Regions from separate parts of the Ensifer sp. ENS03 genome, predicted to be linked through region 3. Evidence: predicted binding sites of a transcription regulator. Region 3 holds the regulator's gene; each other region holds the start of a gene.
What was found. Region 3 encodes LexA, which represses DNA repair genes until DNA is damaged. Its sites were predicted from a motif close to TGTTCNNNNTGTGTTCNG; they were not measured.

Region 1 (10,727 bases), on a different contig from region 3:
CCCACCTATCCGAAGACCATCTGCGGCGTTGTTTATCAGAACAAGGCCTGGCGCAACCGTTGCCAGTTTTCCTTCGCCTGCGACATGATCCGCGACCTTATTTATTCCCGCTCGCACTGGAAGACCGCCAAGGAAGTCGCCATGGCCGTCACCGCCGGCAAGATCTGGCTGCCGGAAGTGGGCTCTGCCACCCATTACCACGCAACCTACGTCAATCCGCCGTGGGCGAAGACGATGAAGCGGGTCGGCAAGATCGGCATGCATATATTCTATCGCACCTATGGCGGCGGCTGGAGCTGATCCGCGCCCGACGCGATTCCGCCGCCTTTCCTGCGCACACGCGGAAGGGGGATTCCCGCCGGTCTCCGGCCGGAATCCTGCCGCGACCTTGTCGAAGATCGATGAACGTGTGCTTAACCCATTGAATTTCATGGAAAACATTGTCCACGATCAAGCGACCTGCACGCCTTGACTATGCGGGTGCCTAAAACTATGTTGCGCGCGACTTCAAATGGGGCCGAAACGTGGCTTGTGCGAAGGCCTATTGTATGACCGAAATCGCGGTCTGAGACCCGATAAGGACGACAAGGGAGTAGCCACGTGGCGGAGAAACCTGAAGAAAGTCTGGAAGCGCGGCTGAAGCAGCTCGGCGACAAGATTGAGGCCAAGAGGCCCAATACGCCTGATGTAGCGGAAGCCAGGGCCGCCGAAAGCCGTAAAGGTTATGCGGCGGCGATGAAGCTCTCGAGCGAGTTCATCGCCGGCATCGTTGTCGGGGCGTTTCTGGGCTATCTTTTGGACCACTTTGCGGGTACAGGGCCGTGGGGATTGATTATCTTCCTGCTTCTCGGCTTCTGCGCTGGCGTGCTGAATGTGCTGCGCTCGGCCGGTATGGTGGCGACACCGGAAGCCGGAAGAGGCGGTTCTGGGAATGACAAGAAGGACGGCGACGCCCGCTGAGGCGTTGCCCCGAAGAAAACGGTTTCCGCTCTCGGGCGGGTAGAACGAAAGAGAAGCGCGGTGTCAAACGATCCGACCCACCAGTTCTTGGTCAATAAGATTGTCCCGATCGAAATTGGCGGAATGGACTTTTCCTTCACCAATGCGTCGCTGTTCATGGTTGCGACCGTGGGTGTTGCCGCAGGCTTTCTTTATCTGACGACGTCGCAGCGCGGTCTTATCCCGACCCGCATGCAGTCGGTCTCGGAAATGTCCTACGAATTCATCGCCTCGATGCTGCGCGAAGGTGCCGGCAGCGGCGGCATGAAGTTCTTCCCGATGGTGTTCTCGCTGTTCATGTTCATCCTGACGGCGAACCTGCTCGGCATGATGCCCTACTTCTTCACGGTCACCAGCCAGATCATCGTCACTTTCGCTTTGGCGCTGTTCGTCATCGGTACCGTCATTCTCTACGGTTTCTACAAGCACGGTCTCGGCTTCCTGAAGCTCTTCGTGCCGCATGGCGTTCCTGGCGTCCTTCTGCCGCTCGTCGTCGCGATCGAAGTCATCTCGTTCCTTTCCCGCCCCATCAGCCTCTCGGTCCGTCTTTTCGCCAACATGCTGGCCGGCCACATCACGCTGAAGGTCTTCGCAGGCTTCGTCACCTCGCTCAGCGCCCTCGGCGCGGTCGGCATCGGTGGCGCCATCCTGCCGCTCATCATGACCGTCGCCATTACCGGTCTTGAGTTCCTCGTCTGCTTCCTCCAGGCCTATGTCTTCGCGGTACTGACTTGCATGTACCTCAACGACGCTGTCCATCCCGGAAGCCACTAAGGAATAACAGTCGCTCGCTTCCGGCCGGACCTCCGCCGGAAGCGCAATCCTAAGCCGCAACACCATTCGAAGGAGTTCAAACATGGAAGCGGAAGCAGCAAAGTACATCGGCGCAGGTCTCGCTTGCCTCGGCATGGCCGGCACGGCTCTCGGCCTCGGCAACATCTTCGGCAGCTACCTCTCTGGCGCGCTGCGTAACCCGTCGGCTGCTGACGGCCAGTTCGGCCGCCTCGTATTCGGCTTCGCCGTTACGGAAGCTCTGGGCATCTTCTCGCTGCTCGTAGCCCTGCTCCTCCTCTTCGCCGTCTAATATCGGCTGGAGTTTCGGCCGCGACCCGTCAAAAGGTCGCGGCCGCGCATATTCTTGAGTGCACCTGGAGGTGAGCATGTTTGTGACCGCGGCTTATGCCCAGCAGTCAACCACCACTGAAGGCGCCGAAGCACACGATGCCGCTGCGGCCGGTGAGGTGCACACCGAAACGGGTGTGGCTCACGAAGGCGAGGCTGGCTCCGGCGTGTTCCCGCCCTTCGATACGACCCATTTCGCATCGCAGCTGCTTTGGCTCGCGATCACGTTCGGCCTCTTCTATCTCCTGATGTCGAAGGTCATCATTCCGCGCATCGGCGGAATTCTGGAAACCCGTCACGATCGGATCGCTCAGGATCTCGATGAAGCGTCCCGCCTCAAGGGCGAAGCCGACGCTGCCATCGCTTCCTACGAGCAGGACCTGGCAGCCGCCAAGTCCAAGGGTCACAAGATCGCCGACGACGCCCGCGAATCCGCAAAGGCCAAGGCCAATGCTGACCGCACCGCCGTCGAAGCCGACCTTGCCAAGAAGATCTCGGCTGCAGAAGACCGCATCGCCGACATCAAGGCAAAGGCATTGGCCGACGTCGGCGCCATCGCCGAGGAAACTGCAACGGCTGTCGTCAAGCAGCTGATCGGCGGAACCGTCACCAAGGCCGAGATCACCGCTGCCGTCAAGGCATCGGCTGGCAACTGAGGAGCACTGAACCATGCATCTTGATGCAACTTTCTATGCCTTCGTTGGCCTGATCCTGTTCTTCGTCCTGATTGCCTATCTCAAGGTTCCGGGCATGGTCGGCAAGGCGCTCGACGCCCGCGCCGAAAAGATCGGCAACGAGCTGACCGAAGCCAAGCGCCTGCGCGAAGAAGCGCAGGGCCTCGTCGCTGAGTACCAGCGCAAGCGCAAGGATGCCGAAGCGGAAGCTGCCGGCATCGTCGCTGCCGCCCAGCGCGAAGCCGAAATGCTGACCGCGGAAGCCAAGCAGAAGACCGAGGAGTACGTCGTTCGTCGCACGGCTCTTTCGGAACAGAAGATCAAGCAGGCCGAAAGCGACGCGATCAACGCGGTTCGTTCCGCTGCCGTCGATCTCGCGATCGCCGCTGCCGAGAAGGTCATTGCCGCCAAGGCGGACGCCGGCGCCCAGAGCGATCTGTTCAAGAAGGCACTTGGCGACGTCAAGGCACGCTTGAACTAAGCGCTCGGACATTCGATTGAAGAAAGCCCCGCTTCGTGCGGGGCTTTTTTTATGCCTGTCTGCAGAGAACGCGCTGGCCCGAACAATGGGTGGCGCCAGCCTCCGTCAGAGATTTGCGTAGGCGTTTCGCCACATCAGGTTCGGCCGCCGAAGTAGGACCAGCGTTCAAGGGCTAGCGTAGCGCACGTCAGCACGCGCGCCGCCGGTATGGCTTTTGACGCGAGAAAAGCTGTTGACGAGATATGTCGGAAGCGGAACCGAAAACGCCTGCGTAGCGCTGGTCAGGGATTGCGCAAAGGTTAGTCGTCCCGGCGCAGCGGCCGGAAGCTCATGCGGTGCAGCGGGCAGGGGCCGTGGGTCTCGATGGCTCGACGGTGGGTCACCGTCGCATAGCCGGCATGGAGCGCGAAGCCGTAGCCGGGATGTGCGAGATCGGCACGGGCCATCATGCGGTCGCGGGTGACCTTGGCGACGATCGAAGCGGCGGCGATCGACAGCGACCGCGCATCGCCCTTGACGACCGCCTTGGCGTGGCAGGTGAGGCCGGGCGGAACGTCACGGCCGTCGACCAGCACGAAGCGTGCATTCGAGGGCAGGCCGGCCACGGCGCGCCGCATGGCTTCAAGGCTTGCCTTGCGGATGTCGGTGGCGTCGATGGTGCCGGCCGAAGCCGAGGCGATCGACACTTCGGACGTGGCGAGGATTTCTTCGAACAGTTTTTCGCGCGCCTGCGCCGTCAGCTTCTTGCTGTCGTCGAGGCCCGCGGGAATGGCGTCCGGATCGAGGATGACGGCGGCGGCGACCACCGGTCCCGCGAGCGGCCCACGCCCGGCCTCATCCGCTCCGGCGACCGGCCAGAAGCCATCGCCCTTGGCCGAAAGCTCGAAACTGAAATCGGGCGCTTCGATGATATCGGGAAAAAGGGGAGAATCGGACGATCTGCGAGACATAAGTCTAATTCGCATGATCGACCGATTCTCTTCAAGCCCCCAGGTCCGAGTGCGGCGGCGGACGGGGGATTACCGGGGCCCACGGCGGGTAAGGGGCACCGGAACTGCTATGCGATCTGAGGCGCCCCCCATCGGGTTCGCCTGGCGGTGCGGGGCGATCATCTCTCGCTGCGCGCCGATTACGAAATTGCGGATGCTACCAGGCGATCGGAAAGCCTTCAAAGAAGCGAGAGCTGCACCCCCGTTCCGAGCGGCGGCACGAAGAGATCGTCGCGCAGCTGCCGGCGCGTCGGGTTGAAGCCGAGGCGCTTGACCGCCAGGTCGAAGCGGCGGCCAATCTGCCACGCATAGGGGCCGGCGCCCTTCATGCGTTTGCCGAATTCGGCGTCATAGTCCTTGCCGCCACGCATGGAGCGGATGAGCGACATGACGTGCCGGTAGCGGTCCGGATAATTGCGCAGCAGCCAGTCGCGAAAGAGCGGGCTGACCTCGAGCGGCAGCCGCAGCAGGACATAGCTTGCTTCCGTTGCTCCGGCTGTCCTTGCTCCTTCGAGCACGCGCTCGATCTCGTGGTCGTTCAGCGCCGGAATGATAGGGGAAACGAGAACACCGGCCGGGATGCCCGCTTCGGCAAGCATGCGTATCGCCTCCAGCCGCTTGCTCGGCGTAGAGGCCCGCGGCTCCATCGTGCGGGCGAGCTTCCGGTCGAGTGTCGTGACGGAGATGCCGACGCGCACCAGTCCCTTTTCCGCCATCGGCGCCAGGATATCGATATCGCGGGTGACCATCGCTGATTTGGTGACGATCATGACCGGATGGTTGGCGTCCCGCAGCACCTCGAGGATCTGGCGCATGATGCGCCACTCCTTCTCGATCGGCTGATAGGGGTCGGTGTTGGTGCCGATGGCGATCGGCCTCACCTTGTAGTCCTGCCGCGCCAGTTCGCGCTCCAGAAGTCGCGGTGCATCCGGCTTGGCAAACAGCTTCGCTTCGAAGTCGAGGCCGGCCGATAGGCCCATATACGCGTGCGTGGGGCGGGCGAAGCAATAGATGCAACCATGCTCGCAGCCGCGATAGGGATTGATCGAGCGGTCGAAGGAGATGTCGGGAGACTCGTTCCTCGTGATCACCGTGCGCGGCTTCTCGACCTGAACCTCGGTCTTGAACGGCGGCAGATCCTCCAGGCTTTCCCAACCGTCGTCGAACGTCTCGCGGCTGCGCGGTTCGAACCTGCCGGACATGTTGATCCCGGCGCCGCGCCCCCGGCGGCGATCGATGTCGATCCGGAGGCCCGTTGCGCTCATCATCGCTTCGGCCACATCTGCCGTGTTGGCGGGCGCAAGGGCACCCTGCCTGATCTGAGACAGCTCGGTCATTGGAATCTCCCCGGAATCAGATATTTGATCCCGTTTTGTTCTGATTATTTTCCTATCGCGAATGAGGGAACAATTCAAGAACAAAAAATTGGAATTTCGGTTTTGTCGATCAAGGCACCGCTTCGGTCGATGTCCTGGATGTAGCAATTGCCGTGCCGATGCGTTACGAGAAACCATGCTCACGATCATCATGGAAACCCGCGACAACGAAGCCGAACTGGCGCAGACGCTTGCTGTGTTGGTTGCCGGCGCCGTGGAGGGGCTGGTCAGCGATGTGATCATCCTCGATCATGGTTCGAAGGATGGTTCGTCCGATGTGGCCGATGCCGCTGGATGCCGTTTCTGCCGGGATTGGGATCTCGCCGATGTGGTGGGTTCGGCGCGTGGCGAATGGCTGATGTTGCTGGAGCCGGGCGCCCGCCCGATCGGCCGCTGGATCGATGAACTGGCCGAGTACGTGTCGATGAACAAGGCACCGGCCCGCTTCTCCGGTTCGAGACTGCATCGCAGGCCTTTCTTCCGCCGGCTGACCCGGCGGGGAAAGCCGCTGGAGACAGGCTTTCTCCTGCGCAAGAACGATGCTCTTGCGGCCGCCCGCGGCAATACGGGCCTGGATGCCATGACGAATGTCCGCTCTGTCCGCAAGCTCTCGACCGAACTTGTTCCGGCCTGGGTCGCCGTCGAAGCCAGGCGGTAACGCCGGTTCGTAGCGCGCAAAATTAAAGGTGCCAGTCCCGGGGGGACGGCACCTCCAAGCGGCTCTCAAATGACCTTGTTTGGTAGATTTCTATCCGGGCAGCATTCTGGCTACCCGTCGTATCCAACATTGCATTCCGCCTTGGGGGACAGAGGCGGAAGGGTCTTGCGGCGCGAGGAATAGAACGTGCGGCGGTCGTTCCTCGCTGTGTCAACGCTTGGAGACTAACGAGAGGAGAAGCGACCGTCAGTTACTAAGGTAACAGGTCGGCCAAGCCGGAACGGTCCAAGCTCTTCAGCCACGTTTCAGATGCTCGTCGAGCCGCGGCATGATCTCCACGAAATTGCAGGGCATGTGCCGATAGTCGAGCTGTTGCTTGAGGATGCCGTCCCACGCATCACGGCAGGCACCGGGCGAACCCGGAAGGACGAAGATGAAGGTGGCGTTGGCAACGCCGCCAGTTGCCCGCGACTGGATCGTCGAGGTGCCGATCTTCTCGAAGGAGATACGGTGGAAGACTTCGGAGAACCCGTCCATGCGCTTCTCGAACAACGGTTCCAGCGCCTCAGGCGTCACGTCCCGCCCGGTGAAGCCCGTTCCACCTGTCGTGATCACCACGTCGATGTTGGGATCGAGCGTCCAGGCCTTTACCTGGTCGTAGATCTTCGTCTTGTCGTCGGAAACGATGGCGCGCGCCTCAAGCCGATGGCCGGCGTCACGCACCCGCGCTTCCAATGTGTCGCCCGACTTGTCGTCGGCGCGCGTGCGCGTGTCGGAGACCGTGAGGATGGCGATCCCGACAGGAATGAACGGACGCTTTTCGTCGATGCCGGCCATGCTATTTCCCTTTGCCCACTGTCCTGCAGGCGAGAACGTACCACCCGGGGTAGGCCTCCGAAAGAGCGCGCGCTGTCGCAGCCGCGCGCACGTCGCTATCGAAAAGGCCGAAGCATGTGGCGCCTGAGCCCGACATGCGCGTGAGCGCCGTTCCGGCTTCGGTCAATGCCTTGCAGACCGTGCCGATCACGGGCTCAAGGCCCTCTGCCGGCAGCTGCAAATCGTTGCGCATCGTGGCGATGGCAGAGATCCACTCGGCCGCCGTACCGGCTCTGTGAGGCGCAACGAGCGGCGGGTTCGTCTTGTTGGCGAGGGCCCGGAAGACAACCGGCGTCGAGACGGCGACGAGCGGATTGACCAGCACGACCGGTAGCGCGGGGAAATCCGCAAGCGGCGTAATGTCCTCGCCGATCCCCTTCGCGAGCAGTGGCGTGCCGGCAAGACACATCGGCACGTCCGCTCCGAGCTGCAGCGCGATGGCGCCGAGGCGGGAGGGTTCGATCGTCGCGCCCCAAAGATCGAGAAGCCCAAGAAGCGTCGCCGCCGCATCCGCGGATCCGCCGCCAATGCCCGAGGCGAGCGGCAGGTTCTTCTCGAGATGCAGGTGGACCGGCCCGGCCGTGTCGGGGTTAAGCGCCTGCAGTTTGGCGCGCAGCAGATCCCGTGCCTTCAGAACCAGATTGCCGCCCTCAGCGCCGGCATCCATCGGCAACGCGGCGGCAAACGCGCCCGAAACCGTGAAGCGATCCGCATCCGCCGGCGAGAGACCGATGCGATCGCCGCGATCGGCAAAAGTGACGAGACTTTCGAGAAGATGGTGGCCGTCGGCGCGCTGGCCGACGACGTGAAGGGCCAGATTGATCTTGGCGGGGGCTGCACGCGTCAGCGCGAAGCCCGCGATGTCACCTTCCGACATGGAACGGTCAGGACTTCTTGTCCGGCGCCGGTGCTTCCGGGGTCACCTTCTTCGGCGCGGTTTCCTTGGCATCGGCCGAGGCGGGGACTGTTTCCTTGAGCGGCGGCAAGCCGTTCTCGATCTTTGCCTTGATCTTCGGGATCTCGGCTTCCTCGGGCTTCAGTTCGAGCGTCTGCGTCCACTGGAACACGGCTTCGAGCTTGCGGCCGACGCGCCAGTAGGCGTCGCCAAGGTGATCGTTGATCGTCGGGTCGCCGGCCATCAGTTCGGCCGCCTTCTCCAGTTCCACGACGGCGTCGTCGAAGCGGTTCATGCGGAAATAGGCCCAGCCGAGGGAATCGACGATGTAGCCGTCATCCGGCTTCAACTCGACGGCCTTGCGGATCATCTCCAGGCCTTCTTCGAGGTTGATGTTCATGTCGACCCAGGAATAGCCGAGATAGTTCAACACCTGCGGCTGGTCCGGATTGAGCTCCAGCGCCTTGCGGAAGTTCGGCTCGGCCTTGTCCCAGAGCTTCTGGCGCTCATAGGCGATGCCGCGTTGGAAGAACACCGTCCAGTCGCCGCGCTTCGGGACGGAGCCGATCTGTTCGACGGCGCGATCGTAGAGTTCGCCCATCTCCTTGTAGTCCTTGGCGTCGGAAAGCACGCTGCCATAGGCGAGATAGTTGCGGATGTTCTTCGGATCGACGTCGATGAGCGCCTTCAGGTGCTTCTTCGCCTCGTCGACCTTGCCGATGCTGGCGAGGCTGAGCCCGAGCTGTAGTTCCGAAACGCGCCGCATCGGCGAGGTCTCGGGAATGGCCTTGTAGAGTTCGATCGCCTCGTTCGGTTTCTTCAGGTTTTCGGCGATGCCGCCGAGCATGACCAGGATGTCGGCGCTGTCAGGGTCGAGCCGGCGCGCGGTCTGCAGGTAGAGCGAGACGATGTCCTCGGCGCCGTCGCGGTTGAGTGCCGCACCGATCGAGAAGAGCACGGCCGCAGCGCCCTGGGTGGCGTTCTTGACCTGCTGTTCCTGCGGAACACCATTCTCGATATCGGTCCTCAGCGCCTGCAGCGGCGTGTAGTTGTTGACCATGTTTTCGCCGACGGCGACGGTATCGAGCGCCTTCTGCTTGTTGCCTTCGCGCGCCTCGAAACGGGCAAGCGCTTCGACCGCGCGCATGAAGGTGTCGGGAGCGGCACTTCCGCCCTCGCGGTCGAGAATGGCATCGTTGAGCCTGGTGCGCGCCGTCTGCTTGTCACCCGCAGCAACCGCGATCGCGCCCGCATGATAGTTCTTGAACACGCGGAACCATTCAGGACCGTCAAGGCCGTTAATCTCGGCGAGTGCTTCCTTCGGCTTGCCCTGGCCGAATTTCGCCCAGGCCGAAAGCAGGCCGTTCATCAGCCGGTCGAGATCGTTCGGACCCTGGTAGTTCAGAAGCTTCTGTGCGTTGCGATACTCGCGCTTGCGGATCGCCTCGATCGCGCGAATGACCGTCGTGATGCGCTCGACGGCCGGGTCGGACTTCAACTGCTCGGCAATCTTCGCGCCTTCGTCGAACTGGCCCGCCATCAGAAGCGTGATCATCAGCCGCTGCTTGACGTCGTTGTTGTTCGGCTCGAACTGCAGCGCGATGCGGTAGAGTTCCGTAGCGGAAGCGAAGTCGCGGTCCGTATCGGCGGTGCGGGCAGCGAGAAACGCGCCGGAAAAGGTATTGACCGACTTGATGTCGAACGGCTCAGTTTCCTCGACGGCTGCGGTCTTCTCCTCGGCAAATGCCTGGTAGCCGCCGCTGACAGCAGCGAGAGCCAGCAGTGCTGCGCCGCTGAGGAGGCGGAGAATCGTCTTTTGCCGCATGTCAAACCTTTCGCGCCGATTGCTCGGCTTTCGCACCACTAAGGGTTGTTTTCGGAGTCAGCCACATATAGCCCAACGCAACTCTTGAGGAACAGAATGGCTTTTTTGGCGCAACGCGGCAAGAAAATCCTGTCGCTCGTTCTGACCTGCCCGGAGCCCGTCAGCTGACGCGATCGATGCAGAAGTCGATGACTTCGGTGAGCGCCGATTTCCAGGGAGACGCCGGCAGCGGCGCCAGCGCATCGCGGGCAATCGTGCCGTAATGCTGGGCGCGCGCGATGGTGTCGCTCAAGCCCCCATAGCGCTTGATCAGGCCGAGTGCCTTGTCGAGGTTCGCGTCGCTGCTGTCGCCGCCTTCGATCGCCTCGCGCCAGAAGGCACGGTCTTCCGCCGTTCCGCGGCGATAGGAGAGGATTACCGGAAGGGTGATCTTGCCCTCGCGGAAGTCGTCGCCGACATTCTTGCCGAGGTCGCTCGACGAGCCGCCATAGTCGAGCACGTCGTCGACGAGCTGGAAGGCGAGGCCGAGGTTCATCCCGTAGGATTTCAGCGCGTTGCGGTCCGATTTGCTGGTCTGGGCAACGATCGGCCCAACTTCGGCGGCGGCGGCAAAAAGGGCTGCGGTCTTGGCACGGATGACCTGGAGATAGTCGTCCTCGGTCGTTTCCATGTTCTTGGCGACGGAGAGCTGCAGCACTTCGCCTTCGGCAATGACCGAAGCTGCGGTCGACAGCACGTCGAGCGCGTCAAGCGAGCCGACATCGACCATCATGCGGAAGGCCTGGCCGAGCAGGAAGTCGCCGACCAGCACGCTTGCCTGGTTGCCCCAGAT
Region 2 (10,727 bases), on a different contig from region 3:
GCCGTGGCGCTCGAACATCGCGGCAAGCACCGCGAACATTTTTTCCTCCGCCTCGAGCGTCGCCCCCGACACTTCGAGCGTGCGGTGGGCCTGATGGAAGGAAAGAGCCAGGTCCGGCGCCTGCAAAACACGCTTGGAGAAGGATGGCGTGCCCTTGAAAGCGCGTCCGGTGACATCCTCGATGATGCTCACCAGCAGTTCGGCGCTCGGATAGACCATGCGATAGCGATAGCCGCTGCCGCCCGGATGACCGTCGTGAATTTCGTCGGGATTGATCAGATAAAAGTATCCGGGGCCGGCCTCCGAACGCTCGCCCTTGATCTTGCTGATCTGCGAGCCGGCCTCGATGGCGCCGATGCTGAAGGTTTCGTGCGCGTGCGGCGCAAATTCATGGGTGATGAAGGTCGCCGTCAGACATTCCATGCCCATGAAGCGGGAATCCCGCCAGAAGCGCGTGCGCTCGGCGCCCTCTATCGGCATGACATCGATGGCTTCTTCCTGCGAAATTGTCTGCATGGCAAAACCATAGTGCGCCTGCGCGGCTGCGTCTTGCACAAAAGTGCTCGTTTGCCTGGTCCATCCGCGAGGGCGCCGCGACAGGGGAATATTTGCGACGCTCTGCGCTTGGCTGTATTGATCCTGGATCATCCACGCAGAGTGCCCGGCATGCTTCCTCCAGACTTCCTTTCCGCTTCCAACCGGCTCACGATCGATCTTGGCGCGCTTGTCGACAACTGGCGGGCCATGAACAAGCGCTCCGGCAAGGCGCGTGCCGCAGCCGTGCTCAAGGCGGATGCCTATGGCATCGGCATCGCGCAGGCGGCCCCTGCCCTCTATGCGGCCGGCGCCCGCGATTTCTTTGTCGCCAATGCCGAGGAAGGCGCAGCACTCCGTCCGCTTGCACCGGACGGCCGGATCTACATTCTCGCCGGGATGTGGCCGGGCAACGAGGCGCTGTTCTTCGACAACGATCTGGTGCCGGTCATCAACTCGGACGAGCAGCTGGCGGTGTTCATGGCCGCCCTTTCCGAGCGTGGCGACCACCCTTGCGTGCTGCATGTGGATACCGGCATGAACCGGCTCGGCCTTACGGTCGAGCAGGCCGTTGCGCTTGCGACAGACCCGGCGCGACCGGCAAGCTTTTCGCCGGTGCTGATCATGAGCCATCTCGTCAGCGCCGACGATCCGGACCATCGGCTGAATGGCCTTCAACTCCGTCGCTTCCATGAGGTGTCGACTGCCTATGAAGGGGTCGATGCGAGCCTTGCCAACTCCGGCGGCGTCTTCCTCGGGCCCGACTATCATTTCGACCTGACCCGGCCGGGCATCGCCGTCTATGGCGGCGAGGCGGTGAACGACATCCCCAACCCGATGAAGCCGGTCGTGACCGCCGAAGCACGGATCATCCAGGTGCGAGACGTGGCCGCCGGCGGCACCGCGAGCTATGGCGCCTCTGCCCGCTTCGACCGCGACAGTCGCATCGCCACGGTGGCTGTGGGATATGCCGATGGCTATCACCGTTCCGTCTCCGGCGGCGGCGTCACGCTCAGGCAGGCAACGCCATCAGGGGCCTTCGGTTTCCTGCACGGCCAGAAGGTCCCGCATGTCGGGCGCGTCACCATGGACCTCAGTCTCTTCGACGTCACGGACCTTCCTGAAAGCGCGGTACGACCGGGTGATTACATCGAGCTCTTCGGCCGGCACATCGCCATCGACGATGTCGCGCGCGCCGGAGGGACGATCGGCTACGAGATGCTGACCAGCCTCGGCCGCCGCTATATCAGGCACTATATCGACAGCGTCTGACGCGCTCCTTCACCTCATTTTTCGGTCATTCTTGCAGAAATTCACCTTTTGTTCCGCACTTTGCGGCATTATGTGACGATACAGGTGATTCTTTGCCGCCGACGTCCCCTCGCGACGTCGGCGGTCTCACATTCCGAAAGTCGATGCCGATGGCGAAAGCGCGTACCCAATTCATCTGCCAGAACTGCGGCACGATCCACACTCGCTGGGTGGGAAAATGCGAAGGCTGCGGCGAGTGGAACACGATCATCGAGGATGACCCGACGGCGGGCATCGGCGGCGGTCCGTCGCGCGCGCCGAAGAAGGGACGCCCGGTGGCACTCACCACCCTCTCGGGCGAGATCGAAGACGCGCCACGCATCCAGACAGGCATCTCGGAACTCGACCGGGTGACCGGAGGCGGCTTCGTGCGCGGATCGGCGCTGCTCGTCGGCGGCGATCCCGGTATCGGCAAGTCGACGGTGCTGATGCAGGCAGCGGCCGCGCTCTCGCGCCGCAAGCATCGCGTCATCTATGTCTCGGGCGAAGAGGCTGTGGCGCAGGTGCGTCTTCGCGCCCAGCGGCTGGGGGCTGCCGACAGCGATGTGCTGCTCGCTGCTGAGACCAACGTCGAGGACATTCTGGCGACGCTGTCGGAAGGCAAGCGCCCGGATCTCGTGATCATCGATTCGATCCAGACGCTCTGGAGCGACATCGTCGATTCCGCGCCGGGCACGGTGACCCAGGTTCGCACCGGCGTGCAGGCGATGATCCGCTTTGCCAAGCAGACGGGAACCGCCGTCGTGCTCGTCGGCCATGTGACCAAGGAGGGCCAGATCGCCGGTCCGCGCGTCGTCGAGCATATGGTCGACGCCGTGCTCTATTTCGAAGGCGACCGCGGCCATCACTATCGTATCCTGCGCACCGTCAAGAACCGCTTCGGCCCGACCGACGAGATCGGCGTGTTCGAAATGTCGGACAAGGGCCTGCGCGAGGTCGCCAACCCGTCGGAACTGTTTCTCGGCGAACGCAACGAGAAATCGCCGGGCGCCGCCGTCTTTGCCGGCATGGAAGGCACCCGCCCGGTTCTCGTCGAAGTGCAGGCGCTGGTCGCCCCGACCTCGCTCGGCACGCCGAGACGCGCCATCGTCGGCTGGGATTCCGCACGGCTCTCGATGATCCTTGCCGTGCTGGAAGCCCATTGCGGCGTGCGGCTCGGCCAGCACGACGTCTATCTCAACATCGCCGGTGGCTACCGCATTTCCGAGCCGGCGGCCGATCTAGCTGTGGCTTCCGCACTGGTTTCATCGCTTGCCGGGCTTGCCCTTCCGGCGGATTGCGTCTATTTCGGCGAAGTCAGCTTGTCGGGTGCCATCCGGCCGGTTGCGCATACCGCACAACGCCTTAAGGAAGCCGAGAAGCTCGGGTTCTCCCAGGCGGTCCTGCCGTCCGCTTCGACCGAACTGCCGAAAAACGGCAATGGCCGCTGGAGCGAGATGGAAAGCCTGCCCGATCTGGTGGCGCGCATCGCGGGGTCGCGAAACGCGCTGAGACCGGTGGAGGACGAAGACTGAAAGATGCGGATGCCGCAGGCCGCTCTTTAAGGGCCGCAAACAGGCTGCAAATGCCCTGAACTCAGGGCCGATGGCGGATAGGCTTGAGGAGACCCGGACGAACCGGGTCCGGAGTAAGGACAAAATGCCCATTACAATTCTCGACGGTATCGTTCTCGGCGTCGCCCTGTTTTCCGCAATCCTGGCCATGGTTCGAGGCTTCTCGCGCGAGGTGCTTTCGGTCGCGAGCTGGGTGGGTGCGGCGGCTGCCGCCTACTTCCTCTACCCGCATCTCCTGCCCTATGCGAAGCAGTATACCAACAGCGACACGGTCGCGATGATCGGATCGGCGGCGGTGATCTTCCTGATCGCGCTGATCATCATCTCCTTCATCACCATGCGGATCGCCGATTTCATCATCGACAGCCGCATCGGCGCGCTCGACCGCACGCTCGGCTTCCTGTTCGGCGCTGCCCGCGGCATCCTTTTGGTCGTCGTCGCCATGCTGTTCTTCAACTGGCTCGTCGCTCCGCAGCAGCAGCCGACCTGGGTCACCCAGGCCAAGTCGAAGCCGCTGCTCGACAATCTCGGCAACAAGCTGATCGCGCTTTTGCCCGAAGAAGCTGACGCCACCATTCTCGATCGCCTGCGCGGCAAGGACACGACCGGCGAAGGCGAAGGCGAAGCGCCGGCAACGACGCCCGGCCAGGCACCTGCGACGACGCCGGACCAGGCGCCCGCCGACGACGCCCCGGCCACCAACGGCTGAGACAGGAACGATTTGCCGACAAAGCCCGCCCCGCGGGCTTTGTCCTTTTGGGGAATAACGCTTGCAGCCGTTTTCAGCTAAGATTGCTTGAAGACGGCGGGCCTGATCACGATATGCGCACCGGTACGGAGCAAAGGCGACTGTGATGACCGATAGATCCATCGAAATCCACGATGAACTCGAAGGCGACGAGCTGCACGAAGAGTGCGGCGTCTTCGGCATACTGGGGCACTCGGACGCGGCGGCGCTGACGGCGCTGGGCCTGCATGCGCTCCAGCATCGCGGCCAGGAAGCAGCCGGCATCGTCACCTTTGACGGCAAGCAGTTCTGCACCGAGAAGCGCATGGGCCTCGTCGGCGACCACTACACGGATCCGGCGACGCTGGCGAAACTGCCGGGCTTCATGTCGATCGGCCACACCCGCTACTCGACGACGGGCGAAGTGGCGCTGCGCAACGTGCAGCCGCTCTTTGCCGAACTCGAAGTCGGTGGCATTGCGGTCGCCCATAACGGTAACTTCACCAACGGCCTCACGCTTCGCCGGCAGCTGATCGCCGACGGCGCCATCTGTCAGTCGACCTCGGATACCGAAGTCGTGCTGCACCTGATTGCCCGCTCGAAGCAGTCCTCCTCTTCCGACCGCTTCATCGATGCCATCCGCCAGATGGAAGGCGGCTATTCGATGCTGGCGATGACGCGCACGAAGCTGATCGCCGCACGTGATCCGATCGGCATCCGTCCGCTCGTGATGGGCGAACTCGACGGCAAACCGATCTTCTGCTCCGAGACCTGCGCACTCGACATCATCGGCGCGACCTATGTCCGCGACGTCGAGAACGGCGAAGTCATCATCTGCGAGATCCAGCCCGACGGTTCGATCACCATCGACGCGCGCAAGCCGGAGGTTTCGCAGCCCGAGCGTCTTTGCCTGTTCGAATATGTCTACTTCGCCCGGCCGGACTCGGTCGTCGGCGGCCGCAGCATCTATGTGTCGCGCAAGAACATGGGCATCAACCTCGCCAAGGAAGCGCCGGTCGAGGCCGACGTCGTGGTTCCCGTGCCGGACGGCGGCACGCCGGCCGCCCTCGGCTATGCCCAGCAGAGTGGCATCCCCTTCGAATACGGTATCATCCGCAACCATTATGTCGGCCGCACCTTCATCGAGCCGACGCAGCAGATCCGCGCCTTCGGCGTCAAGCTCAAGCATTCCGCCAATCGCGCGATGATCGAGGGCAAACGCATCATCCTCGTCGACGATTCGATCGTGCGCGGCACGACATCGGTAAAGATCGTGCAGATGATGCGCGAGGCCGGTGCGCGCGAGGTGCATGTGCGCGTCGCGAGCCCGATGATCTTCCATCCGGACTTCTACGGCATCGACACGCCGGATCGTGACAAGCTGCTCGCCAACCAGCATGCGGACCTCGCCTCCATGTGCCGCTACATCGGCGCGGACTCGCTCGAGTTCCTGTCGATCGACGGTCTTTATGAGGCGGTCGGCGGCGAAAAGCGCGATCCGAAGTCGCCGCAGTTCACCGACCACTATTTCACCGGGGACTATCCGACCCGCCTTCTCGACCAGGAAGGCGCCAGCAATGTCCGCAAACTCTCGGTTCTCGCCAGCAACGGATAATCAGACAGAAAAATGACGATCGATCTCAAAGGCCGGGTGGCCGTGGTCACCGGCGCATCGCGCGGTATCGGCTATTTCACCGCTCTCGAATTGGCCAAGGCCGGAGCCCATGTGGTTGCCTGCGCCCGCACCGTCGGCGGTCTCGAAGAACTCGACGACGCGATCAAGGCGGTGGGCGGCTCGGCGACGCTGGTGCCCTTCGACCTTGCCGACATGCCGGCGATCGACAAGCTCGGTGGCGCGATCAACGAACGCTGGGGTAAACTCGACATCCTCGTTGCCAATGCCGGCGTGCTTGGCACGATCTCGCCGATCGGGCATGTCGAGGCGAAGGTGTTCGACAAGGTGATGAACATCAACGTCAACGCCACCTGGCGGCTGATCCGTTCGCTCGAGCCGCTGCTGATCAAGTCGGATGCCGGCCGTGCGCTGATCCTGTCGTCGAGCGCTGCACACAAGTGCAAGCCCTTCTGGGGGCCCTACTCCGCTTCGAAGGCTGCCGTCGAGGCTCTGGCCCGTACCTGGGCCGGCGAGACGCAGCGCCTGCCGCTGCGCATCCTCTCGGTCGACCCCGGCGCCACCCGTACGGCGATGCGCGCTCAGGCGATGCCGGGCGAGGATCCGGAAACCGTGCCGCATCCTTCGGAAGTCGCAGCCAAGCTGCTGCCGCTGGTTGGCCCCAACCAGACCGAGACCGGCAAGCTCTACATCGCGCGCGAAGACAAGATTGTCGACTACCGGCTGCCGGAATAAGCTTCGTCACACCGCTCAAATGAGAAAGGCCACCGTGTCGTCACGGTGGCCTTTTCATTTTGGGCATTGCCGGTCGGAAAGCCATTCACGCCTCTCGCGGACTTGCGTTAGTCCTTGTCGCCCGGCAGGCCGTCGCCGCCGGTCGAAGGATGGGCAGGCCAATCGCCGCCATATTTGCGCTGCCAGGATCGCGCGCCGAAGGGCAGCGTGATCAGGTAGCCAAGCGCCGTCACCGCCATCGTTTCCCATGTGTAGGTCATCAGCGTCGCGACGTAAAAGACGACGCCGAGGATGGCCGGCAGAACGAGGTCGCGGCGCACGCGGCTGTTTTCCGACTTGCCGGACCAGACCGGCAGACGGCTGACGAGCAGGAAGGCGATCAGCACCGTGTAGGCGGATGCGATGAGCGCGAAGGTGCGTTCTGGCGCCAGGCCCAGGAGGCCGAGATAGACCGGCAACAGCACCAGCATGGCGCCCGCGGGCGCCGGCACGCCGACGAAATATTCCGACTGCCAGGACGCCTTGACCTGGCGCTCCGCCATCACGTTGAAGCGGGCGAGCCTCAGGCCCATCGCGATCGCGTAGATCAGTGCCGCGATCCAGCCGATCGAACGCGCCTGGTCGAGGATGAAGACATAGAGCACGAGGGCCGGCGCGACACCGAAGTTGATGATATCGGCGAGCGAATCCATCTGGCCGCCAAAGTTCGACGTCGCCTTCAGGGCGCGCGCGACACGGCCGTCGATGCCGTCGAGAAAGGCGGCGAGCAACACCATGGCAACGGCAAGCTCGATGCGGTTTTCAAAGGCGAGCCGGATACCCGAGAGGCCGGCGCAGATCGCGAGCACGGTGATCAGATTGGGGATCATCAACCGTAGCGGGATTTCGCGCAGCCGTGGGCCGCGTGCGGTATCGCTCGAGCCGCTGGCGTCCTCGGACGCCTGCCGCGTGTCGATCGGTTTTTCCTGTTCAGAGCCTTCCATAGACACTCCTTATGCGCGGCGGCTGATGACCGGGCCCTTGGCCGAGCCAAACTCGGCGAGCACGGTTTCGCCCGCAACGGCAGTCTGCCCGACGCTGACGCGCGGCTCGGAGCCGGCCGGCAGGAACACGTCGAGACGCGAGCCGAAGCGGATCAGGCCGAAGCGTTCACCGGCCTCCAGCGAGCCGTTCTCGTACTTCCAGCACAGGATGCGGCGGGCAACGAGACCGGCGATCTGAACGACGCCGATGGCGCCGTGTTTTGTATCGATCACCAGACCGTTGCGCTCGTTCTCCTGGCTCGCCTTGTCGAGCTCGGCATTGACGAACTTGCCGGCGCGATAGGCGACGCGGGTGATGGTGCCGGCCATCGGCGCGCGGTTCACGTGGCAGTTGAACACATTCATGAAAACGGAGATGCGCAGCATCGGTTCCGAACCGAGGTTCAGTTCTTCCGGTGGCAGGACCGTCGCGATCGACGAGACGCGGCCGTCGGCCGGGCTGATCACCAGATCGTCGTCGAGCGGCGTCATGCGCTCGGGGTCGCGGAAGAAGTAAGCGCACCACGCGGTCAGCACGAAGCCGATCCACATCAACGGCTCCCACAGGAAGCCAAGCACCAGCGACACGACGAAGAAGATCGCAACAAAGCGGTAGCCTTCCTTGTGCACCGGGACGAGCGTGTTGCGGATCGTATTGACCAGGCTCATGAACTCTACTCCAGATTTTCCGTGGAACGTGATCGTTTTCTATAAGTTAGCGCGGGATGCGGACGGAAAACCGCAAACGCTTTTCCTGCCCCCCGCTCTAGCGCGAAATGTCCCGGCGGGCAACGTTGCCCGCCCGGTAGCGACAAAACGCGTCGCGCTCAGCAAAGAAAAAGACGCCATCAAACCGCCGGCTCGCCGCGGGTGACGATGCCGAGATCGTCGCTCTCGCGCACGCGCTTCAGTTGCTCTTCGGCCTGCGTCGCTTCGCGCTGGCGGCTCCACATCGAGGCATAGAGGCCGTCGCGATCGATCAGCTCGCCATGGGTGCCGCGCTCGGCGATGACGCCGTCCTTCAGCACGATGATCTCGTCGGCGTTGATGACGGTCGAGAGCCGGTGCGCGATGACAAGCGTCGTGCGGTTTCGCGAAACGACGTCGAGTGCCGACTGAATCTCCTGCTCCGTGCGCGTGTCCAGTGCCGAGGTCGCCTCGTCGAGGATCAGGATCGGCGGCGCCTTGAGAATGGTGCGGGCGATCGCAACGCGCTGCTTCTCGCCGCCCGAAAGCTTTAGGCCCCGTTCGCCGACCATGGCCTGGAAGCCCTCCGGCAGGGTGCGGATGAACTCGGCGATCTGCGCGGCTTCGGCCGCCGCCTCGACTTCGGCTTCGCTCGCCGAAACGCGGCCATAGCGGATGTTGTAGGCGATGGTGTCGTTGAAGAGCACCGTGTCCTGCGGCACCATTCCTATCACCGAGCGCAGGCTCTTCTGCGTCACTGTGCGCACGTCCTGGCCATCGATGGTGATCGCCCCTTCCTGCACGTCGTAGAAGCGATAGAGCAGCCGCGAGAGCGTAGACTTGCCGGCACCGGAGGGGCCAACGACGGCGACCGTCTTGCCGGCGGGCACTTCGAAAGTGATGCCCTTCAGGATCGGACGCGCCGCGTCATAGGCGAAATGCACATCCTTGAAGGCGATGGCGCCCTTGCCGATGACAAGTTCGCTCGCATTCGGGCGATCCACCACTTCGGCGCGCACGTCGAGCAGGTCGAACATATGCTCGATGTCGGTGAGCCCCTGACGGATTTCGCGGTAGACGAAGCCGATGAAATTGAGCGGGATCGCAAGCTGGATCAGCATGGCGTTGATGAAGACGAAGTCACCCAGCGTCTGCTCGCCACGCTGCACGGCAAGCGCTGACATGATCATCATCACGGCCGTACCGGCGCCGAAGATCAACGCCTGGCCGAAGTTGAGCCAGCCGAGCGACGTCCAGACCTGGGTCGCCGCCGCCTCGTAGCGTTCCATCGACTTGTCGAAGCGACGGGCTTCCATCTCCTCGTTGCCGAAATACTTGACCGTCTCGAAGTTCAGCAGCGAGTCGATCGCCTTGGTGTTGGCGTCGGTGTCGCTGTCGTTCATCGAACGGCGGATGGCGATGCGCCAGTCGCTCGCGCGCACGGTGAACCAGATGTAGAGCCAGACGGTGACGGCGGTGACGAGGAGATAGCTGAAGCCGTAGCCCCACCAGAAGATCACTGCCGTCAGCAGGAATTCGATCAGGGTCGGAACGCTGTTGAGGATGGTGAATCGGACGATCGTTTCGATGCCCTTGGTGCCGCGCTCGATGACGCGAGAAAGCCCACCGGTGCGCCGCTCCAGATGGAAGCGCAGCGACAGCTGGTGCATGTGCACAAAGGTCTTGTAGGCCAGTTGCCGGACCGCGTGCTGACCGACGCTTGCAAACAGCGCATCGCGCAGCTGGTTCAAGCCGGCCTGCAAAAGACGCGCAAGGTTGTAGGCAAGCACCAGCATGACCGCGCCGGTCATGAACACGGGCAGAAAGCCCAGGACATCCGGCTTGCCGTTCAGCGCATCGGTTGCCCATTTGAAGGAATAGGGAACGAGGATCAGGACGACCTTGGCGATGATCAGAATGACCGTCGCCCAGATCACCCGAAGCTTGAGATCGGCTCTGTCCGATGGCCACATGTAGGGCCAGAGATTGGCGATCGTATGCAAGGGATTGCTGGTATCGGCCGAAACGGTTTTCTTCTGGGGTGCCACGTTCTGATCCGCTCTTACGTTTGCGCGCTTGGAGGCAGATTGTTGCGCATCCAAGCTCTGCGCCGAGCCTTCCCTGTAAACGAAGACCTGCGGCGCCGTCATCACCGTTCAATGAAAAGCGGCGCCCTGTCGAAGGCGCCGCCCTTGGTCTGGAGATAAGCATCCGTCGCAGCCGCCGCAATGTCGGCGGCCGCCGATCGGCTGCTTATTGCTCTTGTTTCATGTGCTTCTTGTGAATTTCCCGCGATTCGTCGTCCGGCAGCGCCTTGTCCGGCACGCCGAAGACCTGCCCCGGGCGAATGCGGTCCGGATCCTCGATCTGATCCTGGTTGGCGAGATAGATCGTGGTGTAGCGCAGGCCCGCGCCGTAGACGCGACGCGAGATCTGCCACAGCGTATCGCCGCGACGGATGATCACCGAACTCTTGCTCTCCTTGAGCGGAGCCTGCTCGAGCGTCTGGGGCTGGTCGGGCGAGG
Region 3 (10,727 bases):
CGAAGCCGAGCGGCTCGATCCTGTTCCAGACCGCCCAGAACCGCTCCCGCCATTCGCCGAGTGTGCGGGCATAGTCGACGCCAAAGCCGAAGTCGTTGATCATCCGCAGGCCGACATTGCGGCCAAGCTCGACCAGATGCTCGCGCGTTGGCAGCATGCCGCCCGGGAAGACGTATTTCTGGATGAAATCCGGATTGGAACGATACTCCTCGTAGGATTCGGGCTTGATCGTGATGATCTGCAGTCCGGCCTTGCCCCCGGGTTTCAGGCACCGCTTCAGCTGCGAGAAATAGGTTGCCCAGAATTTTTCGCCGACGGCCTCGAACATCTCGATCGAGACGATGCGGTCATAGGTACCCCTTTCTTCACGATAGTCCTGGAACTTCAATTCGACCCGGTCGGCAAGGCCCGCACGCTGCATGCGTTCGCGTGCGAAGGCCAGTTGCTCGCGGCTGATCGTCAGCCCGGTGACCTTGCAGCCGATTTCCGTTGCCGCAAATTCGGCAAAGCCGCCCCAGCCGCAGCCGATCTCAAGCACATGATCGCCGGTGCGCAGGTTCGTCGCTTCCGCGAGCGCGCGGTATTTGGCTTTCTGCGCTGAGCGAAGATCATTGGCGCCCGTTGCATAAAGCGCAGACGAATAGGTCATGCTCGGATCCAGCCATTCGCTGTAGAAGGCGTTGCCGAGGTCGTAATGGGCCGAGATGTTGCGGCGCGCGCCGGAGTGGGTGTTGGCATTGCGCCAGTGCAGGAACTTGTCGAAAAGGCGCAGGAGCCCGCGCGCACGGTTCGGAAAATTCCTGCCGATTTCGGCGTTGACGAGGAACAGTTCGAGAAAGGCGCCGACATCGGGACTGTCCCAGTCGCCGTCGATGTAGCTTTCCGCAGCCCCGATGGTGCCGCCCGAGATAGCACGCTGCGGCAGGTTCCAGTTGTTGAGGTTGAGGATGGCGCTGGGGCCGGCCCTGGCGCCTTTGATCACCAGCCTGCGGCCGTCTGGCGTGGCAAGCATCAACGTTCCCACTTGAAGGTGCACCAGGGCGCCAAGCACCATGCGCGCCTTGAGCGGAAATTCCCGCACGGCCGTCGCCAGATTTTCGGAAGATAGCTCCACCGCACCGGCAAATGCAGCAAAATCGGCTTCCAGGTTACGCATACACCACCCCCTCAGCTGTTGCATCCGTAACGTGAGCCTAGCCGCAATCGGGCGAGACGCCAACTGAGGAATTCTACCGGAGGCTCTACGTATCCTCGGAGAGTCCCGCTGCGCTTGTGATCTGCCGGAAGGCTGCCAGTGCCCGATCGCGGGCAAGGGCATGGTCGACGATCGGTTTCGGGTAGGTCGTGCCGAGTTCGATGCCGGCTTCGGCAAGGGTCGTGGCGGGCGCTGCAAAGGGGCGATGGACATAGCGCGGGTGGAGGCGCTCCAGCTCTGGCACGAAGCGCTTCACATAGAGACCGTTGGGATCGAATTTCTCCCCTTGCAGGAGCGGGTTGAAGATGCGGAAGAACGGTGCGGCGTCCGCGCCCGATCCGGCGACCCATTGCCAGCTTGCGGCATTGTTGGCCGGATCCGCGTCGACCAGCGTGTCACGGAACCAGGCTTCTCCCTTGCGCCAGTCGACGAGCAGGTCCTTGATGAGAAAGGAGGCGACAATCATGCGAACGCGATTGTGCATGTAGCCGTGGCGCCATAGCTGGCGCATGCCGGCATCGACGATCGGGTATCCGGTGAGCCCGCTGGTCCAGCGGGTGAAATCGTCCTCGTCGTTCAGCCAATGGAAGCGGTCGAATCGACGGTCGAGGTTGCGGCGGCCAAGCTCCGGATAATGAAACAGCAGATGATAGGAGAATTCGCGCCAGGCGAGTTCCTTGCGGAAGGTGGCCGCCCCTTCGCCGCTATCGGCCTGGCGCCCAGCTGCCGCATGCCAGGCCTGCGCAGGCGAAATTTCGCCAAAGGCGAGATGAGGCGAGAGCAGGGATGTGCCATCCGCGTCGGGAATGTCGCGGCAGCGTTTGTAGGCGTCGAGCTTCTCATCGACGAATTCTTCGAGACGGGTGGCCGCACCGTCTTCGCCCGGCGTCCAGACCTCGCTGAATGTCGCCGCCCAGTCCGGTTTCGTCGGCAGCAGCGACCAGTCGTCAAGGCGTTCCGATCGCGGCCATGCTCCCGGGGCTGCGATATGGTGCGGCCGGTCGATCGGCGGTGCCAGCTCGTTTTTTAGTTCGAGCGCGCGCCAGAACGGCGTGAACACGCGGTAGGGGCCGCCCGTCGTCGTCAGCAGCCGCGTGGGCTCATGCAGCAATTGTCCTGCAAAGCTCTCCGCGATGATTCCCCGCTCGGCCAGCGCCTTCTTGAGCGCGGTATCCGTGGCGATGCCGTTCGGGTCGTAGCGCCGGTTCCAGTAGATGCGCTCCGCACCGCTTGCGCGCGCAATCTCGACAATCACGTCAAGCGGCGCGCCTGATCGAAGAACGAGGCGAGAAGCGGGCCGCGCGAGACTTGCGCCCAAGGCCTCGAGCGAATGGTGCAGCCACCACGCCTGCGCCGCCCCGAGCGGACCGTTGCCGCTGTCGGCGGGTTCGCGAATATAGAGGGGAATGACGGCTGCCTCGCCGGCGGCAGCCGAGAGGGCGCGATTGTCGGCCACGCGGAGATCCTTGCGGAACCAGACGATGATGGGCGGCGCCGCGGCCTTTGTCATGAAGAACCATCGGGAGGTTGGGGATTGATCACCTGGAGAACATAGGTGCAAAATGAAAAAGAGCCATTCGCATCGCTGCAAATGGCTCTTTTAGAAAGTGGCTCCCCGGGCCGGATTCGAACCGGCGACCTGTCGATTAACAGTCGAATGCTCTACCGCTGAGCTACCAGGGATCATCCGCGCCGCTGTTGTGCTGTGCGCTTCAGAAGTGAGGCTGCTAATACGCATGCTTTTCTGATTTGCCAAGCGCTTTTTTCAAAAAAAATGACAAGTTCCGTTGCGAGGCTGTGGAGAAGTCCCCAATTGTGGGAAAACACGCCGGATAGGGAATGATGAATAAAAACAGGAAGCAGACGCATTTCGGCATTGATCCGCAAACACGACAGATCGTGCTGGGCAAATGGCGTATCGCGCTGCCCGACTCACCGCTGCTGCGCATCCTGCTGGGTTCGCTGCTGGTGTTCTGCGGTTTTCTCGGTTTCTTGCCCGTGCTGGGCTTCTGGATGATACCGTTGGGCCTGATCGTGCTTTCCCACGACATTCCCTCGGTTCGCCGCCGCCGTCGTCGTCTGGCCGTCTGGTGGGCGCGCTGGCGCGGGAAGGCCAACTCGTCGAACGGCTCCTGAGGCGGACGCCGATTTAACGATCTTGTTGTCGAGGGCAGGGCGGTCGGCAGTTTTGGCCGTCCCGTAGCAATTCCGAATCTCTCAACAAGGGCCGTGGCCGCGCAGGCGAATGACCGGTTCCTCGCGGTCTTCCGCTCTGTTGGGGTGCCCTCGAAAACTTTTCGGCAACCCATCAAACGCATAATGCGGTCTCGAATCAGGATGGGGACCGATGGCCAAAGCCACTACGAAACGTCGACGCCGCAGTTCGGGCCGAAGCACCAGCAAACAGGGCGGCATGGCGCCGTGGTATCTGGCCGCAGCGCTCACCCTTGGCGGCGTCATGGTCTACGACCATCGCGCCGAGTTGCGGCACTGGCCGGTGGTTTCGGATGTCATGGCCTTTGCATCGCGATCGGAAACGAAGCCGAAGCCTCAGCGCGCGGTTCCTGAAGCGCAGGAGCGCGTTGCGCAGCAGGCGGATAGGCACAAACCAAATCCGAAGCCCAACCCGGCGACGAAGGTTGTCCTGGCCGCCCCGGTGCCGTCGGTGAATGTCGGCGTCACGCCGCCAACCCCTCTCGTGCGGCCGAATGAAGAGGTGAAGACGGCATCCATCCGTACCGATCAGTTCTATTTTTGCGGCATTCGCAACGACAACTGCGTGATCGATGGCGCGACCTTCGTCTTCCATGGCGAGACGATCCGCGTCGCCGATGTCGATGCACCGCGAATCCGCCAGGCAAGCTGCGACAAGGAGCGTTCGCGCGGCTTCTACGCCAAGCAGCGCCTGCGCGAATTGCTGAATGCTGGCGACTTCAGGCTGATCTCGGCGGGAGGGCGATCAGATGCCAAGGCCGGCGAGAAACTGCGCCTGGTCACACGCGGTGACCAATCTCTTGGACGTGTACTCGTTTCCGAGGGGCTCGTGCGGCCGTGGGAAGGGCGCCCGACGCCCTGGTGCTGAGATCAGCTGGGAGACGATCGGCGGACATCGTCGATCGTTCTGTGGAAAGTATCCGTCCTGCAATTCGACGGCGCGTTTTTCAGAAAATGCCTCTTGCGGTTTTTCTGCAATCATTCTAAATCCGCGCCAACGCTTGGTTATCCGAGCTGTGAGGCCTCGTGGCGGAGTGGTGACGCAGAGGACTGCAAATCCTTGTACCCCGGTTCAATTCCGGGCGAGGCCTCCAATAATCTCACCTCGTTAAATTTGGTTTGGCGTTCTGCCTTAGGGCAGCGCGGTAAAATTCGCGACCCCACGTCCGCGCAAGCCACGTCTCCTATGCCTCCGTCGGATCTTATCGCTTCGGTGAATTCGGTAGAGGGGGAACGATGACTCCGCTGAGATCAACCGCATCGGTAGCGTCCGTCAACATTAAGAACGGAGGCAATGGCATCAATGAAAAAGAGACTGATCCTGACGGCGTTGGCGTGTTTTGCGGCGACCGCTATGGAGGCGCGCGCGGACGACCTGGTTTTCCAGCTGAAGAACAACACCGGCGCGGTACTGACGAATTTCTATACGTCGCCGGTCGGCGTCAATGAATGGGAAGACGATGTTTTCGGTCGGCAGGTCCTGAACCCCGGCGAGAGCATGGAGATCACCATATCCGACGGGCGGGACGTCTGCAAATACGACATGCGATTCGAATTCGAGGAAGGCTCGGCCCTCGATACGACCGAGGACACGCAGGATCTCTGCGAACTCGGCGAATACACGATCCACGAATAAGCGATCTGGATTTCAGGTCGCCTTAAATGGAAAGAGCCTCGCCACTTTCTGTGGCGAGGCTCTTTTGATTCGGCGTTCTGCCTGGAATTCAATGGTAGCGGCGGATCAGCCCGACGAGCTTGCCCTGGATCTTCACGCGATCCGGTCCGAAAATGCGCGTCTCGTAGGCGGGGTTGGCCGCTTCGAGTGCAATCGACGCGCCCTTGCGACGGAAGCGCTTCAGCGTCGCTTCCTCGTCGTCCACGAGCGCCACGATGATGTCGCCGGGATTGGCCGAGTTGCCGTTGCGGATGATCACCGTGTCGCCATCGAAGATGCCGGCCTCGATCATCGAATCGCCCTTTACTTCGAGGGCGTAATGCTCGCCGCTGCCGATCATGTCGAGCGGAACGGTAATGTCATGGGTGTTGTTCTGGATCGCCGAGATCGGCACGCCGGCAGCGATGCGCCCCATCACCGGGACGGAAACAGACGTGCTTTCGGCGACCGGCGCCGGCTTCGGCGTGGCAGGAGCGGCGGCCGGCGGCTTTCCGAGGCTGCCCTCGATCACGCTCGGCGAGAAGCCTCTGCGCGGCTGTTGCTGGCCGGCGGCGTAGGCTTCCGGAAGCTTGATGACTTCGAGCGCGCGCGCCCGGTTCGGCAACCGGCGAATGAACCCGCGCTCTTCGAGCGCCGTGATCAAACGGTGAATGCCGGACTTCGACGCCAGGTCGAGCGCGTCCTTCATTTCATCGAAAGACGGCGGTACGCCCGACTCCTTCATGCGTTCGTGGATGAACAGAAGCAATTCCTGTTGCTTGCGGGTCAGCATGGCACGTCGCTCCAGAGGCGTGAAACAAATCAAGAACAGACACTATCTGTTCCATATGTGTTCCGCAAGTGCCTAAAATTCCGTGAATTCAGGCAATTGGCTGCTTCTGTGGGGGGCGATTGGTCACTTTTGCGGGAGCGGGGCGGTTTTCGGCGACGGTTGCGTCCCAAAACAGCGCCGGGCAGGCCGGTCGCGCGCGTGATTCGAACGAATCGCGGCTCTCTTCGCGGAGAGACTTAAGTCGCTTGCGAGGCCGAGCAGGCGTCTTCGAACTCCTTCACCGTTTCGGCGCTGTTGTCTTCCGGAAGCACTGCGTCGGCCGCATCGGTCGCAACGGGCGTATCGCCGTCATAAACGAAGGACTGGATGTAGAACGCGAGCGCGCCCTTCCAAACATTGCGTCCATCGATCTGATGGCACGGCACGGCCCGTTCGAAATCGGTCTGGAGTTCATCCACCGTCGCGGCACTGAGCTTGACGTCAGGCATATTGGGCGATGCGACTATCGAAGCGAGAAGCAGGGCGGCAAGCACGGTGATCGTCCACTTGATGAAGGGGTGGGACTACGGGGTGGTAAACGATGTGAACCGCGCTTTCGTTCCGAAGTCCAGCAAGCATGGCGATCACTCTGCCTTGTTCAACAGCTCTTTGCCCGCAGGCTGTGGCTGATTTGCGCCAGCCGCTCCATCTCAACCTCGTCTCGGCCGTTCTTTATGGACCGGCGCGGAGAATGCATCGGAGCTGCCAGCTTTCGCATCGGGCCTGGGGCGCGCAAAAATCCCTGCGGGGAAGGGCCTTCACCGTCTCGACAGGCCTCTAAAAAAAGATAACTTTGCGTGGAAAGTGGGGTGGTTGCATGCATAGATTGTCGTTGGTGGTGCTCGGCCTGTTGCTCACGGCTGGAGCGGCGTCTGCTGAAGAAGGGCGTTCGAATATCTGGAAACGGATCAACGCCTGGACGGTGGGATCCGATCCTTCCCTGGGAGGCTCGTGTTACGCGGCGACGAGCTATGACGCCGGCGCTATCCTTCGTATCGGCTTTTATCCGCGGGGATCGACGAACCTGGCGTTTCTTTCGATCGGCAATGCCGAATGGAAATCCATCGAGCCGCAGCGGGAATACGATGTTGCCTTGCAGCTCGACCGTGGTCGTCAGTGGCCGGCCGTTGCGTTCGGTGTTGATCTGACCGGAGCCAAGGCCCTTGTCGTCAACTTTTCCAACACCGACTTCTTTACCGAATTCGTTCGCAAAAACACCTTGGCGCTGGCCTTCGAGGGGCGCGTCGTCGCGAGCCTCAGCCTGCGTGATTCGATGAAGGCGGTAAGCGAGATGTTCAAGTGCCAGGAGGCGGTGAGCGCCTTGATCCCGAATGGCGGTCAGGGAGCGGCGAACGATCCCTTTGCGGGCGCCGGTGGCAATGCGCCGAACAACGATCCCTTTGCCGGCGGCGGCCAGACCAAGTCGTCGAAAGATCCTTTCGCCATGTGATGGGCGCGTCCGCTTGCCGCAGAGAGGTGAATATTCCTAAAATATTGCCTGGGATCGGCTAGGCACCCTCGACAGTGACGGGGGGACCTATCAAAATGCGGGCAAACGGGGGTTTTGCATGCGTAGATTGCTGGTCGGATTGGTAAGCTGTCTGATCGCCGCGGGATCGGCCGCGGCTGAGGAGTCCGAAATCATCAAGTGGAAGGATGTCGACGGCTGGACCGTTGCATCCGACACCTCGATGGAGGGCTCCTGCTTCATCTCGTCGGTATTCGACGGCGGGGTCACCTTGCGCCTTGGGTTCTATCCCAAGGGCTCCGAGTCGCCGCTCTATATGAGCTTCGCCAGCGACGACTGGAGGTCGCTCGAGGTCGGCAAAGAGTACGACCTGACCTTCCGCTTCGACAAGACCGATCCCTGGAGCGCCTCGGCGACCGCCGCCGGTGATGCGAGCGGAAAGTTTCTGTTCGTGAACGTCACCGACGCCGAGTTCCTGACGGGCTTCGTGCGCAAGCGGGCCTTGGCCATCGCGTTTGAAGATCGCGTCATCGCAAATCTCAGCCTGCGCGGCACCGGCCCGGCGGCCGACGAGCTGATGAAATGCCAGCGGGCGGTCGACGAGATCATCGCCGACGAGGGCCGCAAGTCCAAGGAGAAGAAAGCCGACCCGTTCAGTGCACCGAGCGAGAAGCGATCGGCGCGGGATCCGTTCAGCCTCTGAAAACAGGTGGCCACGGGATCGGGCAGCGTTTCGCGAAGGCCGGACGGTGGCTTAGCATGGTGGTGTCCCCAGAGAGACTCGAACTGGCGATCTGCTGATGACAAATCAGCCGCTGTTCCGATACCTCGGCAACCGGGCACCTTCTGATCGTTTTGGTGGAGCCGAAGGGAGTCGAACCCTCGACCTCCGCAGTGCGATTGCGGCGCTCTCCCAACTGAGCTACGGCCCCGTAGCATTCAGTCAACACGACCGGCGCCGATCCTGTCAATACGCGCGCCAGCGCGCCCGCTCGAACGCCGTTGCACGATATGCGTTGTTCGATCCGGCCGGGCGCCGAAGGCGGTCGGTCTCTGAACCGCTTCTGCACTCCACCCATTGTCGAACTCTGCCGGCGGGTTTACGCTGCAACCTGACGATGGCGCTACGTGAACCACGTTGAAGTGTTGGCGGTATACGCCAAGCAGGAAATGACGTCCGGGCACTGGCTGTGAGCGCCATGATGCTCGAGCCAATTACACGATTTTCGTATGTGAGATAGGCCCCTGCCGGCCCACTGTTCCCATAAGAAACCTCTCCGTGGCCCGGCGATTGGAGGAGGATTGGCAAATGGCTCAGGCGATGAAGGCAGCCGTCGTTCGGCAATTCGGCGCGCCCCTGACGATCGAAGAAGTGGCGGTGCCCACGCCGCAGCCGGGACAGATCCTCGTGAAGTACGAAGCAACGGGCGTTTGCCATACCGATCTCCATGCTGCAAATGGCGACTGGCCGGTGAAGCCCAGCCCACCGTTCATTCCCGGGCACGAGGGGGTCGGCTATGTCTCGGCGGTCGGCGCCGGTGTCAAAAGAGTGAAAGAGGGCGACAGGGTCGGCGTTCCCTGGCTTCACAGCGCCTGCGGCTACTGTCCGCATTGCCGCACCGGTTGGGAGACGTTGTGTGCGGCCCAGTCGAACACGGGATACTCGGTCAACGGGACGTTCGCCGAATATGGCCTGGCGGATCCTGATTTCGTCGGCAGCCTGCCCAATGGGCTGGAGTTCGGTCCTGCCGCGCCGGTTCTGTGTGCCGGGGTCACCGTTTACAAGGGGTTGAAGGAAACGGAAGTCCGTCCCGGTGAATGGGTTGCCATCTCCGGCATCGGGGGGCTTGGCCACATGGCCGTGCAGTACGCAAAGGCGATGGGCATGCATGTCGTCGCGGCGGACATCTTCGACGACAAGCTGGCACTTGCAAAGCAATTGGGCGCCGACCTGACAGTCAACGGCAAGGCCAAGGATGCGGTCGAGCAGGTGATCAAGGCCACCGGCGGCGTGCATGGAGCGCTTGTGACTGCAGTCTCGCCCGCTGCGATGGAACAGGCGTTCGGTTTCCTGCGTTCGCGCGGCACCATGGCGCTCGTCGGCCTGCCCCCAGGTATGATCTCGGTGCCGGTCTTTGAGACTGTTCTTAAGCGCATCACCGTGCGTGGATCGATCGTCGGCACCCGCCAGGACCTGGAAGAGTCGCTCCAGTTCGCCGCTGAAGGCAAAGTCGCGCCGCATTTCTCGTGGGATAGTCTCGAGAATATCAACGAGATCTTCCGCCGCATGGAAGCCGGGAAGATCGACGGTCGCATCGTGATGAGCCTGCAGTAATCGACTTTGACAGGCCCGGCTGGTCGAGGCTCGCCGGGTCCGTGTCGATGCCCAAGCGACACGTGTCGAGCATTTACTCTTATGCGCCTTCCTTAGATCGCCGGTCACCAGAGGGCCGTCGGGCGAGATGCCGATAGACCTTTTGCAGAAAGGAAATGGCAATGAGCAAAGGCATGTTCTCAGACCAGCATGCACTGTCCAGGCGCGATCTCCTGCTGGTGGCGGGAACTGCGGCGGCCACGCTAACAGCCTACAGTCATGCTGCCCGTGCCGCGCCAGGCCCAAGCAACCTCGTGATCAACGACGTGAAGCGGGATGAGGACGTCTTTGCCTATATCAGCAGGATCAAGGGCGGCTTTGACGAGACGACCTATCGGCAGGTTCTGGGATGCGCGAATGCGTTCAAGGAAGGAGACCAGACGATCGCCGTGGCTGCGGAAAATGATACGTCCCGAACGAACGCCCGAGCCCTCCTGGCAAGAACGAAAATCACAGACCTCGATCAGCACCCGCTGTTTGAGGACGATCTGCAACGACTGATTTGGCAGACCACCGACAGGGCTCAACAAGAAAAGCTGAAAGACTGGACGATGGGCCAGCTGAAGGAGTTTCTTCTGACCAAATCGGAAGATGAGATCAAAGGCGTCATGTATGGCCTGACCAGCGATACCATCGGCTGCGTGCCGAAGCTGATGAGCAATGAAGAGTTGATCACCGTCAGCCAGAAGATTTTCAATGTCATGCCCGGCACCAAGTTGGGCGCCAAGGGATACATGGGCGCACGTATCCAGCCGAATTCGCCGACCGACCACCCCGACGACATCATGTGGCAGGTCTTCGATGCGTTTTCCTATGCGACCGGCGACATCGTCATCGGCACCAACCCGGTGGACAGCACCGTCGACAGCGTCGTCACGGTGGAGCGGGCGCTCAAGGACATCGTGGATACGTTCAAGCTGGTCGACGTCATTCCGTGGTGCGTGCTCGCTCACATCGACGTCCAAGGTGAGGTAAGCGAAGACTTCCCCG

Region 1: IB263_RS03915 (PA0069 family radical SAM protein) is a predicted target of LexA. The motif match lies at 5,668-5,685, and genes of this name have one in related genera.
Region 2: radA (DNA repair protein RadA) is a predicted target of LexA. The motif match lies at 1,845-1,862, and genes of this name have one in related genera.

What each region holds. Positions count from the first base shown of each region.
Region 1 is NZ_JACVAV010000001.1:801,476-812,202, forward strand. It holds gene IB263_RS03880 (cell wall hydrolase) at 1-300, shown strand, start outside; gene IB263_RS03885 (AtpZ/AtpI family protein) at 601-960, shown strand; gene IB263_RS03890 (F0F1 ATP synthase subunit A) at 1,021-1,773, shown strand; gene IB263_RS03895 (F0F1 ATP synthase subunit C) at 1,856-2,083, shown strand; gene IB263_RS03900 (F0F1 ATP synthase subunit B) at 2,160-2,777, shown strand; gene IB263_RS03905 (F0F1 ATP synthase subunit B) at 2,791-3,276, shown strand; gene IB263_RS03910 (ribonuclease HII) at 3,576-4,226, opposite strand; gene IB263_RS03915 (PA0069 family radical SAM protein) at 4,445-5,602, opposite strand; gene IB263_RS03920 (glycosyl transferase) at 5,778-6,299, shown strand; gene moaB (molybdenum cofactor biosynthesis protein B) at 6,594-7,136, opposite strand; gene IB263_RS03930 (4-(cytidine 5'-diphospho)-2-C-methyl-D-erythritol kinase) at 7,138-8,052, opposite strand; gene IB263_RS03935 (tetratricopeptide repeat protein) at 8,060-9,895, opposite strand; gene IB263_RS03940 (polyprenyl synthetase family protein) at 10,056-10,727, opposite strand, start outside.
Region 2 is NZ_JACVAV010000001.1:1,170,367-1,181,093, reverse strand. It holds gene IB263_RS05795 (AraC family transcriptional regulator) at 1-516, opposite strand, end outside; gene alr (alanine racemase) at 667-1,806, shown strand; gene radA (DNA repair protein RadA) at 1,956-3,359, shown strand; gene IB263_RS05780 (CvpA family protein) at 3,484-4,107, shown strand; gene purF (amidophosphoribosyltransferase) at 4,253-5,740, shown strand; gene IB263_RS05770 (SDR family NAD(P)-dependent oxidoreductase) at 5,753-6,493, shown strand; gene pssA (CDP-diacylglycerol--serine O-phosphatidyltransferase) at 6,601-7,476, opposite strand; gene IB263_RS05760 (phosphatidylserine decarboxylase) at 7,486-8,184, opposite strand; gene IB263_RS05755 (ABC transporter ATP-binding protein/permease) at 8,364-10,250, opposite strand; gene IB263_RS05750 (LysM peptidoglycan-binding domain-containing protein) at 10,456-10,727, opposite strand, start outside.
Region 3 is NZ_JACVAV010000007.1:50,716-61,442, reverse strand. It holds gene IB263_RS22475 (cyclopropane-fatty-acyl-phospholipid synthase family protein) at 1-1,156, opposite strand, end outside; gene IB263_RS22470 (deoxyribodipyrimidine photo-lyase) at 1,242-2,705, opposite strand; tRNA gene IB263_RS22465 (tRNA-Asn) at 2,804-2,878, opposite strand; gene IB263_RS22460 (hypothetical protein) at 3,038-3,331, shown strand; gene IB263_RS22455 (thermonuclease family protein) at 3,543-4,277, shown strand; tRNA gene IB263_RS22450 (tRNA-Cys) at 4,430-4,503, shown strand; gene IB263_RS22445 (hypothetical protein) at 4,704-5,045, shown strand; gene lexA (transcriptional repressor LexA) at 5,134-5,856, opposite strand; gene IB263_RS22435 (hypothetical protein) at 6,093-6,389, opposite strand; gene IB263_RS22430 (hypothetical protein) at 6,728-7,345, shown strand; gene IB263_RS22425 (hypothetical protein) at 7,473-8,066, shown strand; tRNA gene IB263_RS22420 (tRNA-Ala) at 8,220-8,295, opposite strand; gene adhP (alcohol dehydrogenase AdhP) at 8,673-9,698, shown strand; gene IB263_RS22410 (ethanolamine ammonia-lyase) at 9,860-10,727, shown strand, end outside.